3 regions of the Jeongeupia sp. USM3 genome follow, and region 2 is predicted to be linked to each of the others. Evidence: predicted binding sites of a transcription regulator. Region 2 holds the regulator's gene; each other region holds the start of a gene.
What was found. The regulator FNR, encoded in region 2, switches genes on or off when oxygen is low (the NO sensors DNR and NnrR bind a similar motif). The targets are predictions, from matches to a motif close to TTGATNNNNATCAA.
Positions count from the first base shown of each region.

Region 1: the regulator FNR is predicted to act here: its motif matches at 1,931-1,944, upstream of ccoN (cytochrome-c oxidase, cbb3-type subunit I).
Region 3: the regulator FNR is predicted to act here: its motif matches at 2,923-2,936, upstream of BJP62_RS13995 (FeoA family protein).

Region 1 is NZ_CP017668.1:514,684-519,593, reverse strand. Features, by position in the region: gene ccoO (cytochrome-c oxidase, cbb3-type subunit II) at 1-333, opposite strand, end outside; gene ccoN (cytochrome-c oxidase, cbb3-type subunit I) at 354-1,775, opposite strand; gene ccoS (cbb3-type cytochrome oxidase assembly protein CcoS) at 1,992-2,183, opposite strand; gene BJP62_RS02295 (heavy metal translocating P-type ATPase) at 2,183-4,627, opposite strand; gene ispH (4-hydroxy-3-methylbut-2-enyl diphosphate reductase) at 4,712-4,910, opposite strand, start outside.
Region 2 is NZ_CP017668.1:229,226-234,135, reverse strand. Features, by position in the region: gene BJP62_RS01115 (sulfite exporter TauE/SafE family protein) at 1-425, opposite strand, end outside; gene hemN (oxygen-independent coproporphyrinogen III oxidase) at 438-1,823, opposite strand; gene fnr (fumarate/nitrate reduction transcriptional regulator Fnr) at 1,978-2,721, shown strand; gene BJP62_RS01100 (hypothetical protein) at 2,766-3,425, shown strand; gene BJP62_RS01095 (phasin family protein) at 3,476-4,015, opposite strand; gene dnaE (DNA polymerase III subunit alpha) at 4,189-4,910, shown strand, end outside.
Region 3 is NZ_CP017668.1:2,962,075-2,966,984, forward strand. Features, by position in the region: gene BJP62_RS13975 (phosphopantetheine-binding protein) at 1-42, opposite strand, end outside; gene BJP62_RS13980 (1-acyl-sn-glycerol-3-phosphate acyltransferase) at 49-792, opposite strand; gene BJP62_RS13985 (beta-ketoacyl synthase chain length factor) at 792-1,514, opposite strand; gene BJP62_RS13990 (cation:proton antiporter) at 1,600-2,811, opposite strand; gene BJP62_RS13995 (FeoA family protein) at 2,984-3,283, shown strand; gene feoB (ferrous iron transport protein B) at 3,280-4,910, shown strand, end outside.

The DNA of each region.
Region 1 (4,910 bases), 290 kb from region 2:
GGCGAGATCCGGACCGGTCCGCTTCGAGCCCCACAGGAACGGATGGTCGTAAACCGATTCGCCGGCGACCGAGTAGTGGCCGTAGCGTTCGGTTTCGGCGCGGAACGGGCGGATCATCTGCGAGTGGCAGTTGTAGCAGCCTTCGCGGATGTAGATGTCGCGCCCGGCCAGCTGCACGGCCGTGTACGGCTTGACGCCCTCGATCGGTTTGGTCACCGACTTGGAGAACATCAGCGGCAGGATCTCCACCAGCATCGCGACACTGATGGTGGCGATCGTCAGGACGATCAGCCAGCCCACGTTTTCTTCGATCAGTTTCTGAGCCTTGTTCATTTTCTTCAGATCCTCTCAGCTCAGGCGTGGGCGGGTACGGCCGGGATCGGCGCGTTGACCGGCTTGCCGTCGAACACGGTGCGCAGCACGTTGTAGAACATCAGGAACATGCCGGCGACGAAGCAGCAGCCACCCAGGAAACGGATGAAGTAGTACGGGTGCGTTGCCTTGACCGAGTCGATGAACGAGTAGGTCAGCGTACCGTCCGGGTTTACCGCACGCCACATCAGGCCCTGCGTCACGCCGGCGATCCACATCGACGAGATGTACAGCACGATGCCGAGCGTGGCGATCCAGAAGTGCGCTTCGATCAGCTTGATCGAGTGCATCTGCTCGCGGTCGAACAGGCGCGGGATCAGGTAATAGATCGAGCCGATGGTGATCATTGCCACCCAGCCCAGCGCACCCGAGTGCACGTGGCCGACGGTCCAGTCGGTGTAGTGGCTCAGCGCGTTGACGGTCTTGATCGCCATCATCGGACCTTCGAACGTCGACATGCCGTAGAACGACAGCGCGGTGACCAGGAACTTGAGGATCGGGTCGGTGCGCAGCTTATGCCAGGCGCCCGACAGCGTCATGATGCCGTTGATCATGCCGCCCCAGCTCGGCGCCAGCAGGATCAGCGAGAACACCATGCCCAGCGACTGGGTCCAGTCGGGCAGGGCGGTGTAGTGCAGGTGGTGCGGACCGGCCCACATGTAGGTGAAGATCAGCGCCCAGAAGTGGACGACCGACAGCCGGTACGAGTACACCGGGCGACCGGCCTGCTTCGGCACGAAGTAGTACATCATGCCGAGGAAGCCGGCGGTCAGGAAGAAGCCGACCGCGTTGTGGCCGTACCACCACTGCACCATCGCGTCGACGGCGCCGGAGTAGGCCGAGTACGACTTCCACAGCGACACCGGAACGAAGGCGCTGTTGACGATGTGCAGCAGCGCGACGGCGAGGATGAAGGCGCCGTAGAACCAGTTGGCGACGTAGATGTGCTTGACCTTGCGCTTGGCGAGGGTGCCGAAGAACACCACGGCGTACGCGACCCAGACGATGGCGAGCAGGATCTTGATCGGCCACTCCATCTCGGCATATTCCTTGTTGAAGGTGATGCCGAGCGGATAGGTGATGACGCACAGGACGATCACCAGCTGGTAGCCCCAGAAGGTGAGCGCGGCGAGGCCGTCAGAGAACAGGCGGACATTACAGGTGCGCTGGACGACGTAGTAGCTGGTGGCGATCAGGCCACAGCCGCCGAACGCGAAGATCACTGCGCTGGTATGGAGCGCGCGCAGGCGTCCGAAGTGAAAATACTGGCCCAGATTGAGTTCCGGCCAGACGAGTTGCGAGGCGATGAACACCCCGAGCAGCATGCCGACAATGCCCCAGACGACTGTCATGATGGCGAATTGCCGCACCACTTTATAGTTATATGTGGCTTGGTTTTCCATGGGAGCGCTCCGAATGTTCTCCAAGAACGGCGGTTATATTAAAACTTGTGATTGCGCGATCCGCTGCTAGCGAACGGCGGGCCTGACCGGTATTTCTGGTCGGTATTTGCGCAATAAGCCGGCGCGACTATAACGAGGGAGGCACTAGTCCAACCTTGATTTAAATCAAGCCGCCCGACGACCAACGTGCATTTTACCGTGCCGGGCGTCCTCCAGTCAGTTGTTTTTTTCCCTGCCGGCCTCATTTCCGGGCGACTCGTGCCCGGGGCGGTCGTCGTCCTGCAGGATGCGGTGCGCCGGCCCTTCCAGGTCGTCGAATTGCCCGCCGCGAATCGCATTCCAGAACAGCGCGCCGATCACGACCACCAGCAGGACCGAGAGCGGAATCAGCAGATAGAGGCTTTCCATCAGCTTCTCCGGGTTGGGCGGGTCAGCCGCAGTGCATTGAGCACGACCAGCAGCGAGCTGGCAGCCATCCCCGCGCTGGCCAGCCAGGGCGTAACCAGACCGGCGACGGCCACGGGCAGTGCGATCAGGTTGTAGAGCAGCGCCCAGCCCAGGTTTTGCCGCACGATCTTGCGTGTCCTGCGGGCAAAGGCGATGGCCGCGGGAACGTGCCGCAGGCGGTTGTCGAGCAGCACGGCGTCGCCGGCGCCATGCGCAACGTCGGTGCCGCCCCCCATGGCGACCGATACCGAGGCCGCGGCCAGTACCGGCGCGTCGTTGACGCCGTCGCCGATCATCAGCACCCGTCCGCCGCGGGCCTGCAGCGCGTTCAGATGGGCAAGCTTGTCCTCGGGTGACGCACCGGCGCGCCAGCGCGTGATCCCCAGTTGCCCGGCCGTTTCGGCAACGGCAGATTCGGCGTCGCCGCTGAGGATGTGCGTATTCAGGCCCATCCGCGTCAGTGCGGCGACTGCGGCCGCTGCATCCGGGCGGAGCGTGTCCGTGAGGCGGAACCAGCCCAGCCACTCGTCATCGCTCGCCAGTGCCAGCACGGTGCCCGATGCGGGGATCTCGGGCCGGGTTTGCCGGACATGGCGGGCGACGAAATCGGGGTGGCCGATCGCGTGCCGGACGCCGCCGATGACGCCGACGAGGCCACCGCCGGGGTGGTTGACGATGTCGCAGGCCACGCGGGGTTCGCCCTTGCAGGCGCCGGTAAAGGCGCGCGCCAGCGGATGTTCCGAGTGGAGCTCGAGCGCCGCGGCGAGTGCGAGCAGCGTCGACGGATCGTGCGTGCCAAGCGGCTGGACGGCCTGTATGCGCGGCTCGCCGAGCGTCAGCGTGCCGGTCTTGTCGAATACGACGTCGGTAACGCCCGCCAGCGTCTCGAGTGCATGCCCGCGGCTGATCAGCACGCCGCGCCGTGCCAGCGTGCCGGTGGCTGCGGTCAGCGCCACCGGCGTCGCCAGCGACAGTGCGCACGGGCAGGAAATCACCAGCACGGCGACGGCGATCGGCAGCGCGTGGGTCGGGTCGTGCCCGTGCCAGTAGAGCCAGGCTGCGGCGGCAGCCAGCAGCAGTGCGGCAACGAAGCGGCCGGCAATCCGGTCGGCCATCAGCGCCAGCCTCGGCTTTTCGGCGAGCGCACGGTCGAGCAGGCGTACGATGCCCGCGAGCCGCGTCTCCTGCCCGAGGCGTTCGACCGAAACGATCAGTGGCGAGCCGAGGTTGACGGTGCCGCCGGTGACGACGTCACCGACCCGCTTGTCGACAGGAAGGCTTTCGCCGGTCAGCATCGCCTCGTTGACCTGCGATTCGCCCTCGATCACGCGTGCATCGGCGGGAACGGCCTCGCCGGGCTTGACCAGCAGCACGTCGCCGACGCACAACCGGGCGACCGCGGCCTCGTGCGGCGTGCGCCCGTCCGGATAGTCGGCGAGCCGGTGCGCGAATGCCGGGATCAGTGCGGCCAGCTGTTCGAGTGCGGCGCCGGCCTTGGCGCGCGCCTGCGATTCGAGATAGCGGCCGGTCAGCAGCAGGAAGACGAACATCGATACCGAGTCGTAGTAGACCTCGCAGTGGTCGGTGATCGTTGCGTAAACGCTGGCGACAAAGGCGAGCAGCACGCTGATCGCGACCGGCAGATCCATGCCGGTCCGGCCGCGTTTGAGGTCGCGCCAAGCCGAAACATAGAAGGGCCAGCTCGAATACAGCACGACGGGCAGGGTCAGCACCAGGCTTGCCCAGTTCATCAGGCCAAGCCAGCGCGGTTCGATTTCGCCGGCCGGTGCCAGATAGACCGGCACCGCGAACATCATGACCTGCATCATCGACAGCCCGGCGACCCACAGCCGGAATAGCGCCGCCTTGCGCGATCTGGCCTGCGCCGCTTCCTGCCGCGCCCTGTCGTAGGGCAGCGCCCGGTAGCCGATCGCGGCAACCGCTTCGAGGATCGCCGACAGGCTGGTCCAGGCCGGGTCCCAGCGCACGCGGGCACGGTGGCTGGTGTAGTTGATCGACACGTCGGCGACACCCGGCACGCGGGCAATCTGCCGTTCGTTCAGCCAGATGCACGCCGCGCAGCTGATGCCTTCGATCATCAGAGCGGCGTCTTTCAGCTCGCCGTCGCTGGCGACGAAGCCCGCCTGCAGTTGCGGGTCGTCGTAGAGCGCCAGTTGTTCACGCAAGGCCTGCGGCAGCGGCTCGGCGCGGCCGGCCGGCTTCTCGCGCTGCTCGTAATAGGCGTGGAGCCCCGCGTCGATGATGCTCTGGGCGACGGCCTGGCAGCCGGCACAGCAGGCCGGTTCGTTGCGCTGGCGGTAACGGATGGTCAGGCTGGTGCTGTCGGGTACGGATTCGCCGCAGTGGAAGCACTGCAGGTCGACAGGCGGAGAAGCGGCGTTCATGGCGGCATTTTACCCGAGCCGGCGGCTCGCCGAACGATTGCGCCGCAATGAAAAAACGCCCCGGCGGGGCGTTTTTCCGGGTGCTTACGCCAGCCCTTTGGGGAGCGAAAACACGACGTTTTCCTCGATGCCGTCCATCGGCGATACCGATTCGGCACCGAACTCGCCGATCCGCTGGATGACACGCTGGACCAGCACGTCCGGCGCCGACGCGCCGGCGGTAATGCCAACCCGGACGCCGTCGGCAAACCATTCGGGCTTGAGTTCGGTTTCGTTGTCGACC
Region 2 (4,910 bases):
CAGCCCCATAGCAGCCCGACCCATAACGTTTGTGGCCAGCGACGGATAGGCAGCGCCTTTCTGAGTACGGGCTGAAGATGCCGCCACACCGGCACGCCCAGCTGCTCGACCCGGGTCAGCCAGCGCGCCCAGCCGGCCAGATAGGCCCCGAGCGCGATCAGCAGCAGTTGCGCCAGCACGAACAGCCCGGTCTTCAACGCCTGCAATTGCAGCAATACACTGAACGAGCCCAGCGCGCCAAGCAAGGCGCCGATCAGGACATAGCCGGCGATCCGGCCCGCATTGAATCCCAGGTGATACGGCCAGCGGGCGCCGGCGGGCAGTTGCAGGCTGAACGCGGTCACCACGCCGCTGCACATGCCCAGACAATGGCCACCACCGAGCAGGCCGGCCAGAAACAGCGCCAGCAGGTTGTATTCGGCCATTGCACTCCGGTATCAGATCAGTTTGGAATAGCGCGCCGCCGTCTCCGTGGTTCTCAGGTAGCGGTCGAAGACCATCGCGACCGAACGCACCAGCAGGCGCCCCTTGGCGGTGACCGCAATCCGCTGCGCGTCGATGGTCACCAGTCCGTCGGCCTGCAATGCGGCGAGCGAGCGCAATTCTTCCGCAAAGTAGTCGGTGAAATCAATCAGGTAGGCGATTTCCACCGGCTGGTACATCACCTCGAACTGACACATCAACGACTGGATCACCGCGCGGCGCAGCAGATCGTCGTGCCTGAGCGTGATGCCGCGCTCGACCGGCAGCGTCGCGGCATCGAGCGCCGCATAGTAGTCGTCGATGGTCTTGCGGTTCTGCACATAGGCCGGCCCGACCTTGCCGATTGCCGACACGCCGAACGCCATCAGGTCGCAGTCGGCATGGGTCGAGTAACCCTGGAAGTTGCGATGCAGCCGGCCATGGTCCTGCGCCTTCGCCAGTTCATCGTCGGGCAGAGCGAAATGATCCATGCCGATGTAGCGGTAGCCGGCAGCGAGCAGCTGGTCGATGCTCGCCTGCAGGATGTCGAGCTTGGCCTCGGCCGAGGGCAGGTCGGCGTCGTTGATCCGCCGTTGCGGCATGAAGCGCTCGGGCAGGTGCGCGTAGTTATACAGCGCGATGCGCTCGGGCCGGATCGCGATCACCCGCTCCAGCGTCCGGTGAACACGCTCGGGGGTTTGCAACGGCAAGCCATAGATCAGGTCGAGATTGATCGATCTGAAGCCTGCCGCGCGCGCGGTATCGATCAGCGCCCGCGTCTCGGCCTCGCTCTGCACGCGGTTCACCGCCCGCTGCACGTCGTCGTCGAAATCCTGCACGCCGACACTCATCCGGTTGAGCCCGAGCCGCGCCAGCAGCCGCACCGTCTCGGCCGACACCTTGCGCGGATCGATCTCGATCGAAAACTCGCCCTGCGGGTCCAGCTCGAAGCGCCGGTGGATCGCCGTCAGCAGCCGTTCGAGCTGGGTATCGGACAGAAAGGTCGGCGTGCCGCCGCCGAAGTGCAGTTGCCTGACCTTCGGCCTGAAGGCCAGCGCCGCGCACTGCAGATCCATTTCACGCTCGAGGTAATCGATGTACCGCTCGGCGCGGCGCCTGTCCTTGGTGATGATCTTGTTACAGGCGCAGTAGTAGCAGATGGTGTCGCAGAACGGGATATGAAAATAAAGCGATAGCGGGTGACGCGTCGTTCCCGCTTGCTGCTGCACCAGTCGTTCGAGATAATCGTCGGCGGTCATCTCCCCGAAACGGTCTGCCGTCGGGTACGAGGTATAGCGCGGCCCCTTGCCGTCGTGTCGCCGGATCAGGGCGCGGTCGAATTCGATCAGTTGCTGATTCATTGTGGTCGCCAGGTGGTATTTTGCTTGGTTGTGCTCTAAGGCGAGCTTGCCGATAATCAACGCATGCAATCTTGACGGCGATCAAAGCCCGTTTACCCGGACACCGGTAATCGGTCAGACCGTTTTATTGCCCCTTCACCTGTAGAGCCCCGCCATGCAACCAGCCCTTCAGCCCCGCGACGTCACCTTCAAGCAATTGCGTCAGGCCTGCTCCAATTGCAGCCTGCGCGAGCTGTGCCTTCCCAACGAGCTGAGCGCAGAAGAGATGAAGCAGGTCGACGACCTGATCGGCCAGGGCAAGCCGATCAAGCGCGGCGAGGCACTGTACCGCGCCGGCGAACCGTTCCGGGCGCTGTACGCGGTCCGGGTCGGCTTTTTCAAGACCAGCGTCGTTTCCGAAGACGGTCGCGAACAGGTCACCGGCTTCCACATGAGCGGCGAGCTGATGGGCATGGATGCCGTCAGCGGCGACCACTACACCTGCGACGCCGTCGCGCTCGAAGACAGCGAAGTCTGTGAACTGCCGTTCGCCGAAATGGAAGTGCTGTCACGCAAGATTCCGGCACTGCAGCACCACTTCTACCGGGTGATGAGTCGCGAGATCGTCCGCGATCACGGCGTGATGTTGCTGCTCGGCAACATGAAGGCCGAAGAGCGCATCGCCGCCTTCCTGCTCAATCTGTCGCAACGCTTCCAGATCCGCGGCTACTCGGCCACCAGCTTCCACCTGCGGATGACCCGCGAGGAGATCGGCAGCTACCTCGGCCTGAAGCTTGAAACCGTCAGCCGAACGCTGTCGAAGTTCCAGGACCAGGGGCTCATCAAAGTGCAGAACCGGCTGATCGAGCTTTACGACGTGGCCGGACTCAAACAGCTCGTCAACAACTGCCAGAGCTGAGCGTGCCCGGGGTGCCATCCATACTGGCATTGGCCCCCGCCCCGATGCTCGACGCATTGCGCGCACGCAATGCGCAGCGACAGGGCCCGGAGGTGGACTGGCTGCCGCTGCTGCCGCCATCCGCCTCCATCAAGACACCGCCGAATAGCGCCGATACCCTCGTCGTACTGATCAATGCCACGCTGGACGACATCGTGCCGTGGCTGCACCACCCCCGCCTCGTCGACCTGGCCGCCTACGGCGACCCGCCGCTGGCCAGCCAGCACGGCTGGATCATCGGCGCCGGCGGCGCACGCGCCGCGGTTGACGCCGCCACCGCGTTGCTCGATGCCTTGGCACCACCCCGGCCGCAGGCCTGGCTGCATCTCGGCCCCTCCGGCGCCGGCGCCTTTGCCGCCGGTCTCGTGCAGCACTGGCAGAGCCAGACACTGGCGATTCTCGGCTGGCTCGGCGGCACCGATCGCTCGCAATGGGTGTACGACCCCGGACACTGGCAGGCACTCACGCAGGTCACTCTGGCGCAAGCGCGTGAAGACGCCACGCGTTACCTCGCTATGGCCGCCACGACACCGTTCGAGCCCGCCCGGCCTACACCCGCCGCGCTCACGCGATCCTTCCCCTTCCTGCACGACGACACCGCTGCGCCTGCTACGCTGCTCGCGCAGCTCGTGCTGAGCATCCCGGCACTGCCGCAGCAGCAATGAAAAAGGCCGCCCGAAGGCGGCCCGACATCATCTGCGATCGACGCTGCGAATCAGGCGGCAGTCTTGCGCGTGGCAGCCTTCACGGTCTGCTCAACGCCGTTGGTCGTCGCTTCGACGAAGTCGCTGGCCAGCTTCTGCGTGGTCTTGGCGACGGCGTCATAGGCGCTGCTGGCGGTTTCAACCGCATTGCGCAGCACGTTCACCGCTGCGCCGGTACCTGCCGGTGCATTCTGGATGGCGCTATCGAGCGTACCCACCAGCTCCTTGTTGAACGACAGCACCTGCTCTTCGAGCAGCGCGCCCAGTTCGTGCTGGGTTGCGCTGGCAGCGTCGAACACGGTCCGCGCCACGTTGAGCGACTTCTCGACCGACGGCTGGGCCAGTTGGCGCTGGAGGTTGACGAGCCCCTGGACGTCCTTGACCTCCGACAGCGTTTTTGCGGTTTCTGCCTGTTCGGTCAGCAGTTCGCGGGCGATGCCGAGTTGCAGGCTGACGAGACGCTCGACGCCGGCCAGGGCGATCTGGCTCAGGCGCAGCGACTTTTCGAGGTTGGCTTGGTTGATTTCGGCAAACTTGGATGCATTGAACATGTGGTTTCTCCTATTTGTGCACTGCAATATACCGATGCCATTCTAACCCTCAACGTGTACGCGTCAAGTTATTTATTGTGCACCGCACAAAAACGCAAAATCTCCGGTGCAGCCACCCCGGATCGTCACCGCCGCCAAGGCGACGCGGGGCGGCGGGATGCTAGAATACGCCGATGAATCAGCCCGCCTTCATCCATCTCCGCATCCACTCCGAATTCTCCGTGACCGACGGCATCGTCCGTATCGACGATGCCGTGAAACACGCCCAAAAGCTCGGCATGCCTGCACTCGGCGTGACCGACCTGATGAACCTGTTCGGTCTGGTCAAGCATTACAAGGCCTGCCGCAGCGCGGGCATCAAGCCCGTCATCGGCCTCGATGCCTGGATCGAAAACGAGGTCGATCGCGACAAGCCGTATCGCGTGCTGCTGCTGGCCCGTGATCGCGACGGCTATGGCCGGCTGTGCGAGCTGCTGACCCGCGCCTACCGCGACAACCAGTACCGCGATCGCGCCGAGCTGCGCAAGGAATGGATCGCCGACGGCGACAACGGCCACCTGCTCTGCCTGTCCGGCGCGCACCTTGGCGAAATCGGCCAGGCACTGCTGTCGGGCAACTACGACGCGGCCCGCGATGCGACACAATGGTGGGCCGGACAGTTTGCCGGCAATTTCTACCTCGAGCTGCAGCGCAGCGGCCAGCCCGAATGCGAACCGTGCGTTCAGGGCCAGCTCGACCTCGCCTCGGACCTCGACCTGCCCGTCGTCGCCACCCACCCGGTCCAGTTCATGGCAGCGGACGATTTCAAGGCACACGAGGCGCGCGTCTGCATCGCCAGTGGCCATATGGTCGCCGACAAGCGCCGGCCAAAGCTCTTCACCGACGAACAGTACTT
Region 3 (4,910 bases), 1.1 Mb from region 2:
CTCGATGATGAGCGCCTTGATTTCAGCAGCCAGGTCGGACATGCGGTACTAACTCCGTGAAAAGAACTGCGCCAGCCAGTCGGTCAGCCGGCGCGCGGCCAGTGCGGGTTCGTGGTCGAACAGCCGTTCGGGGTGCACGTCATCGTGCACCGTCAGGATGAAATGCGGTTTGCGTTGCGGCACACGGTACCACTTGCTGCCCTTGGTCAGCATCGGCTCGGACACCGAGATGACCACGGGCGTGATGGCCAGCGGGCCGCGTACGGCGATGTTGGCCGCACCGCGCTGCAGCGCGAGCGGCCGGCCCGGCACGCTGCGCGTGCCTTCGGGAAACACGATCAGGTTGTTGCCGGCGCGGACCGACGCGACGCAGTCGTCGACGACGCCCGGGCCGCCGGCATTGCTGATGAAGCCGGCGAAACGCACCGGGCCGCAGGTGAAGGGATTGTCCCACAGCGCCGCCTTGACGACGCAGTCCGGCCGGCGCACCAGCGACATCAGCAGCACGACGTCGATCAGCGACGGGTGATTGGCGAGCACGAACAGCCCGTTGCGGCGCAGCTTCTCGCCGCCGCGGACCTCGTAGCTGATCACGCCGACGAAGGCCATCAGTCCGGTGAAGAGCCGCATGCCGTAATGCAGCGTGTTCTTGGCAGCGTGCAGCCGCCGGGTTTTGCCCGGTACCAGCTGCAGCAGCGGCAGCAGCACGCAGAGGATGACGAGCCCGCCGAGGCCGAACACGGCAAAGCAGAAGCCGGTGGCGGCGATCCGCCACGCGCGGTCGAGATTCATCAGGCGGCTTCCCCGGAACGGACGACGGTCCAGCCACCGCGCACGGCGAGCGGCAGCACAGCGGCGCCGCTCAGGAAAAAGTGCAGCAGCTCGAGCGGCGTTGCGTCGCGGCCGCCGGCGTGGCCCGGCTCGAGCCGGAAGTCGTCGCCGGGTACGAGGTCGAGCGCCATCGCGAACGGCGCTTCGGGCGCGTCGGCGTAGCGCCGGTACAGCGCGGGCAGCGGCTCGTCGCTGTAGCACAGCAGCACCGAGGCGGCGCCGTCGGCGAGCTGGCTGCACGCCTCGACCAGACCGGCCAGCGCGGTCTCGGCGCCCGCGGCAATCGCCGAAACCGGTGTATGCGTCCTCGTCGCGATCGTGAACAGCCCGGCGGTGGCGTTGTGCACGGCCATGCTGAACGCCTGCGGCGACACCTTGCCTTCGGCGGCCAGCGATTGCAGCAGCGGCACGGTGCGCGTTGCTTCGCCGTGGCGGCTGGCGTGGATCAGCGGCTGGCCGTGGTAAGCGATCTCGGGCGCATAGAGCGCTTCGAGCGCCATCTTGCCAAGCCGGTCGGCGCGGCGGCGCAGCATCGCCGGCATCGCCTCGACCTTCGGCGCCGTCTCGCCGCCGGGCGGCTTGCCGTCCCAGGCCAGCCAGGCATTGCGCGACTCCAGACCCGGCGCCCACGCCGACCACTGCTTCAGGCTGAAGTGCAGTGCGGTGGCGGGCGGAGTGGACATGGCATTCGTAAGCAAAATAAGGATTTCTATGGTATCGCGGCGCGGTGACGATGCTCAACGCGCGGCCATGCCGGCGGCGGGTGGCTTACGCTTTCAGCAGGCTTTCTTTTTTCTCGATGGCCCGCAGCCATGGCGACGTCATCACCGTCGTCGCAATGGCCATCAGCAGCATCGCCGAGAAATACGGTTCGGCGATCAGGCCGAGCTGGCGGCCGAGGTTGAGGACGACCAGCTCCATCATCCCGCGCGTGTTCATCAGGATGCCGAGCATCCACGCGTCGTGGCGCGGCATCCGGCTCAGGGCGCCGGCGGCGAGGCAGCCGCCGACCTTGCCGATCACCGCCACCGCGGTCATCAGCAGCGCCAGCCACCAGAGCCCGCCGGCCAGCAGCACGCCAAGGTCGGTCGACAGGCCGATCGCGGCGAAAAAGCACGGCAGCAGCCAGCGGCACGGCGCCGACAACAGCTGTTGCAATCGTACAACGATTTGCGGGTTGCGCGGCAGCAGCAGACCGACGGCGAAGGCGCCGAGCAGCGCGTGCAGCCCCAGCCAGGCACTGGTGGCCGCCGATGCGGCGACATACAGCGGCACCTCGAGCAGGGCGGCCGCGCGCCCGGCTGCCAGCGCCGGCGCCATGGCGGCGAGCCGGCGACGCAGCGGGCCGAACAGCGCGACGGCGTAGACGGCGGCGGCGGCCAGCTGTGCCGGGCCGTGGGCGCCGTGCTGCGGCAGCCACGCGAAAACCAGCGCGGCGAGCAGCGCCCAGCTCAGCGCGTCGGTCAGCACCGCGCAGGCGATCGCCTGGTTGCCGATCACGGTGCCGGCCAGACCGCGTTCGGTGACGATGCGCGCGAGCACCGGCAGCGCCGTCATGCCGCTGGCCAGCGCGATGAAGGCGAGCGACATCGCCGGCAGCGGTGCGGCCAGCCAGTGCGACGCAGCCCACGCGGCCAGACCACCGAGCGCGACCGGCAGCGCCATGCCGAGCTTGCTCGCCAGCAGCACCGCGCGCGGACGATGGCGCAAGGCGGCCAGGTCGAACTCGGCGCCGAGCAGGAACAGGAACAGCACCGCGCCGACATCGCCGATCCTGCCGATCAGCGAAACCGTTTCCGGCGTGAACGCGAGCGTACCGAGTGCCGGCAACGCGCCGGTCAGCAGCGTCGGCCCGAGCAGCATGCCCGCGGCGATTTCGCCGATGACTGCCGGCTGGCCGCAGGCGCGTGCAAGGACACCGCCGAGCCGGGTGGCGGCGAGGACGAGGACGAGCGCGACGGGCAGGGTGAAGGCGAGCATGGGCTGAAGGGCGGATCGGGTCGGGTCGCATTCTATGCGATTCGCGCCGTCGTGACGGCCGCCAGCCGGCGCCACGGTCCGGTGCTGCCGTAAAAAATGGCACCGTGAAAGTTGATGATCATCAACCAATTGACCGACTTGCGGCGGATAATTCGGAATCATTCTCCTTTCGATGCCGAGGCACGCCGTGATCCTGAATCTCGCTCAACTGCAAGCGCAACAGCCGGCGCGCGTGAAGGCGGTCGGCACCTCGGCCGAACTGGCGCAAAGGCTGGCCGCACTCGGGCTGCGCCCGGGGCGCGACGTCGAGGTGATCCGCCGTGGCTGGCTCGGCGGCCCGCTGCAACTGAAGGTTGGCGGCACCGAGTTCATGCTGCGCCGGGCCGAGGCGGCGCTGATCGAGGTCATCGAACCGTCGGCCGCGGCCGTTGCGCCGTCGCGGGCGGTGGCAGCGCTGGGGGATGCGACATGAGGCGCGTCGCCCTCGTCGGGATGCCGAACACCGGCAAGTCCACGCTGTTCAACCGGATCACCGGCGGCAACGCCCGCGTTGCCAACTGGCCGGGGCTGACGGTCGAGCTGGCCAGCCACCGGGTGCTGCTCGGTGGCAGCATGGTGCAGCTCGTCGACCTGCCGGGGGTCTACGACCTGACCGGCGGTGCCGAGGACGAGCAGGTCGCGCAGCGCTTCCTCGCCGACACCGGGCTCGACGCGGTGCTGCTGGTGCTCAACGCGACCCAGCTCGACCGGCAACTGGCGCTGGCGCTGCAGCTCAAATCGGTCGGCGCGAAGCTGATCGTCGCGCTGAACATGGCCGACGAGGCCAAGCGCGGCGGTTTCGACATCGACACCGACGCGCTGGCCGAGGCGCTCGGCAGCCCGGTACTGAAGATCAGCGCCAAGTACGGTCACGGTGTCGACGGCCTCAAGGCGCTGCTGGCCACCAGTCTCAACGGCGAGGCGTCCCGGCTCGATTTCGCCAGCCTGAGGCCGGCCGACGCCAGCCGCGACGCCGAGGCAGCGCTGTATGCGCGTACGGTGCATCGTCCACCGACCTTGCCGCCGGGCCCGACGCAGAAGCTCGACGGCTGGCTGCTGCACCCGCTCGCCGGGCTGCCGCTGTTCGTGGTGATGATGGCGCTGCTGTTCCAGCTCACCTACGCGATCGGCACGCCGCTGCAGGACGGCTTCGAGGCGCTGCTCGGCAGCGTCAGGGACGCCTGGCTGGTGCCGCTGACGTCCGGCCTGCCCGACTTCCTGTCCGGGCTGATCCTCAGCGGGATCTGGGACGGCGTGACCACGGTGCTGACGTTCGCGCCGCTGATCTTCGTGTTCTTCTGCCTGATGGCGGTGATCGAGGACTCGGGCTACTTCGCCCGCGCGGCCTTCATGATGGACGGCATCATGGCGCGCGTCGGCCTCGACGGCCGCGGTTTCGTGATGCTGATGATGGGCTTCGGCTGCAATGTGCCGGCGCTGATGGGCACGCGGGTGATCCGCGACCACAAGGCGCGGCTGCTGACGATGCTGACGATTCCGTTCTCGCTGTGTTCGGCGCGGCTGCAGATATTCCTGTTCTTCGCCGGCGCGCTGTTCGGCCCGCGCCAGGCACCGTGGGTACTGCTGTCGCTGTACTTTGTCAGCATCCTCATCGCGCTTGGCACCGCCTTGCTGTTCCGCCGGTACTTCCCGTCGCGCGAGCCGTTCGCGCTCGAGCTGCCGCCTTACCGGCTGCCGGTGTTCAAGCACATCGTTTTCCGCGGCTGGAACGAGTGCCGCTCCTTCCTGAAGCTCGCGACGACGATGATCGTGTTCGGCGTCATCGCCGTCTGGCTGCTGACCAACTACCCGAGCCCGCAACACAGCTATGCCGAAGTCGTCGGCAATTTCTTCCAGCCGGTGCTGTCGCCGATCGGCATCCGGGCCGAGCTGTCGATTGCGCTGCTGTTCGGCTTTGTGGCCAAGGAGGTCGTGCTCGGCGGGCTGGCGGTGATCGTCGGCGTCGACGGCGCGCAGCTCGCCACGCACCTCGCCCATTCGTTCGATCCGGTCTCGGCGTACAGCTTCATGCTGTTCGCGCTGACCTACGTGCCCTGCGT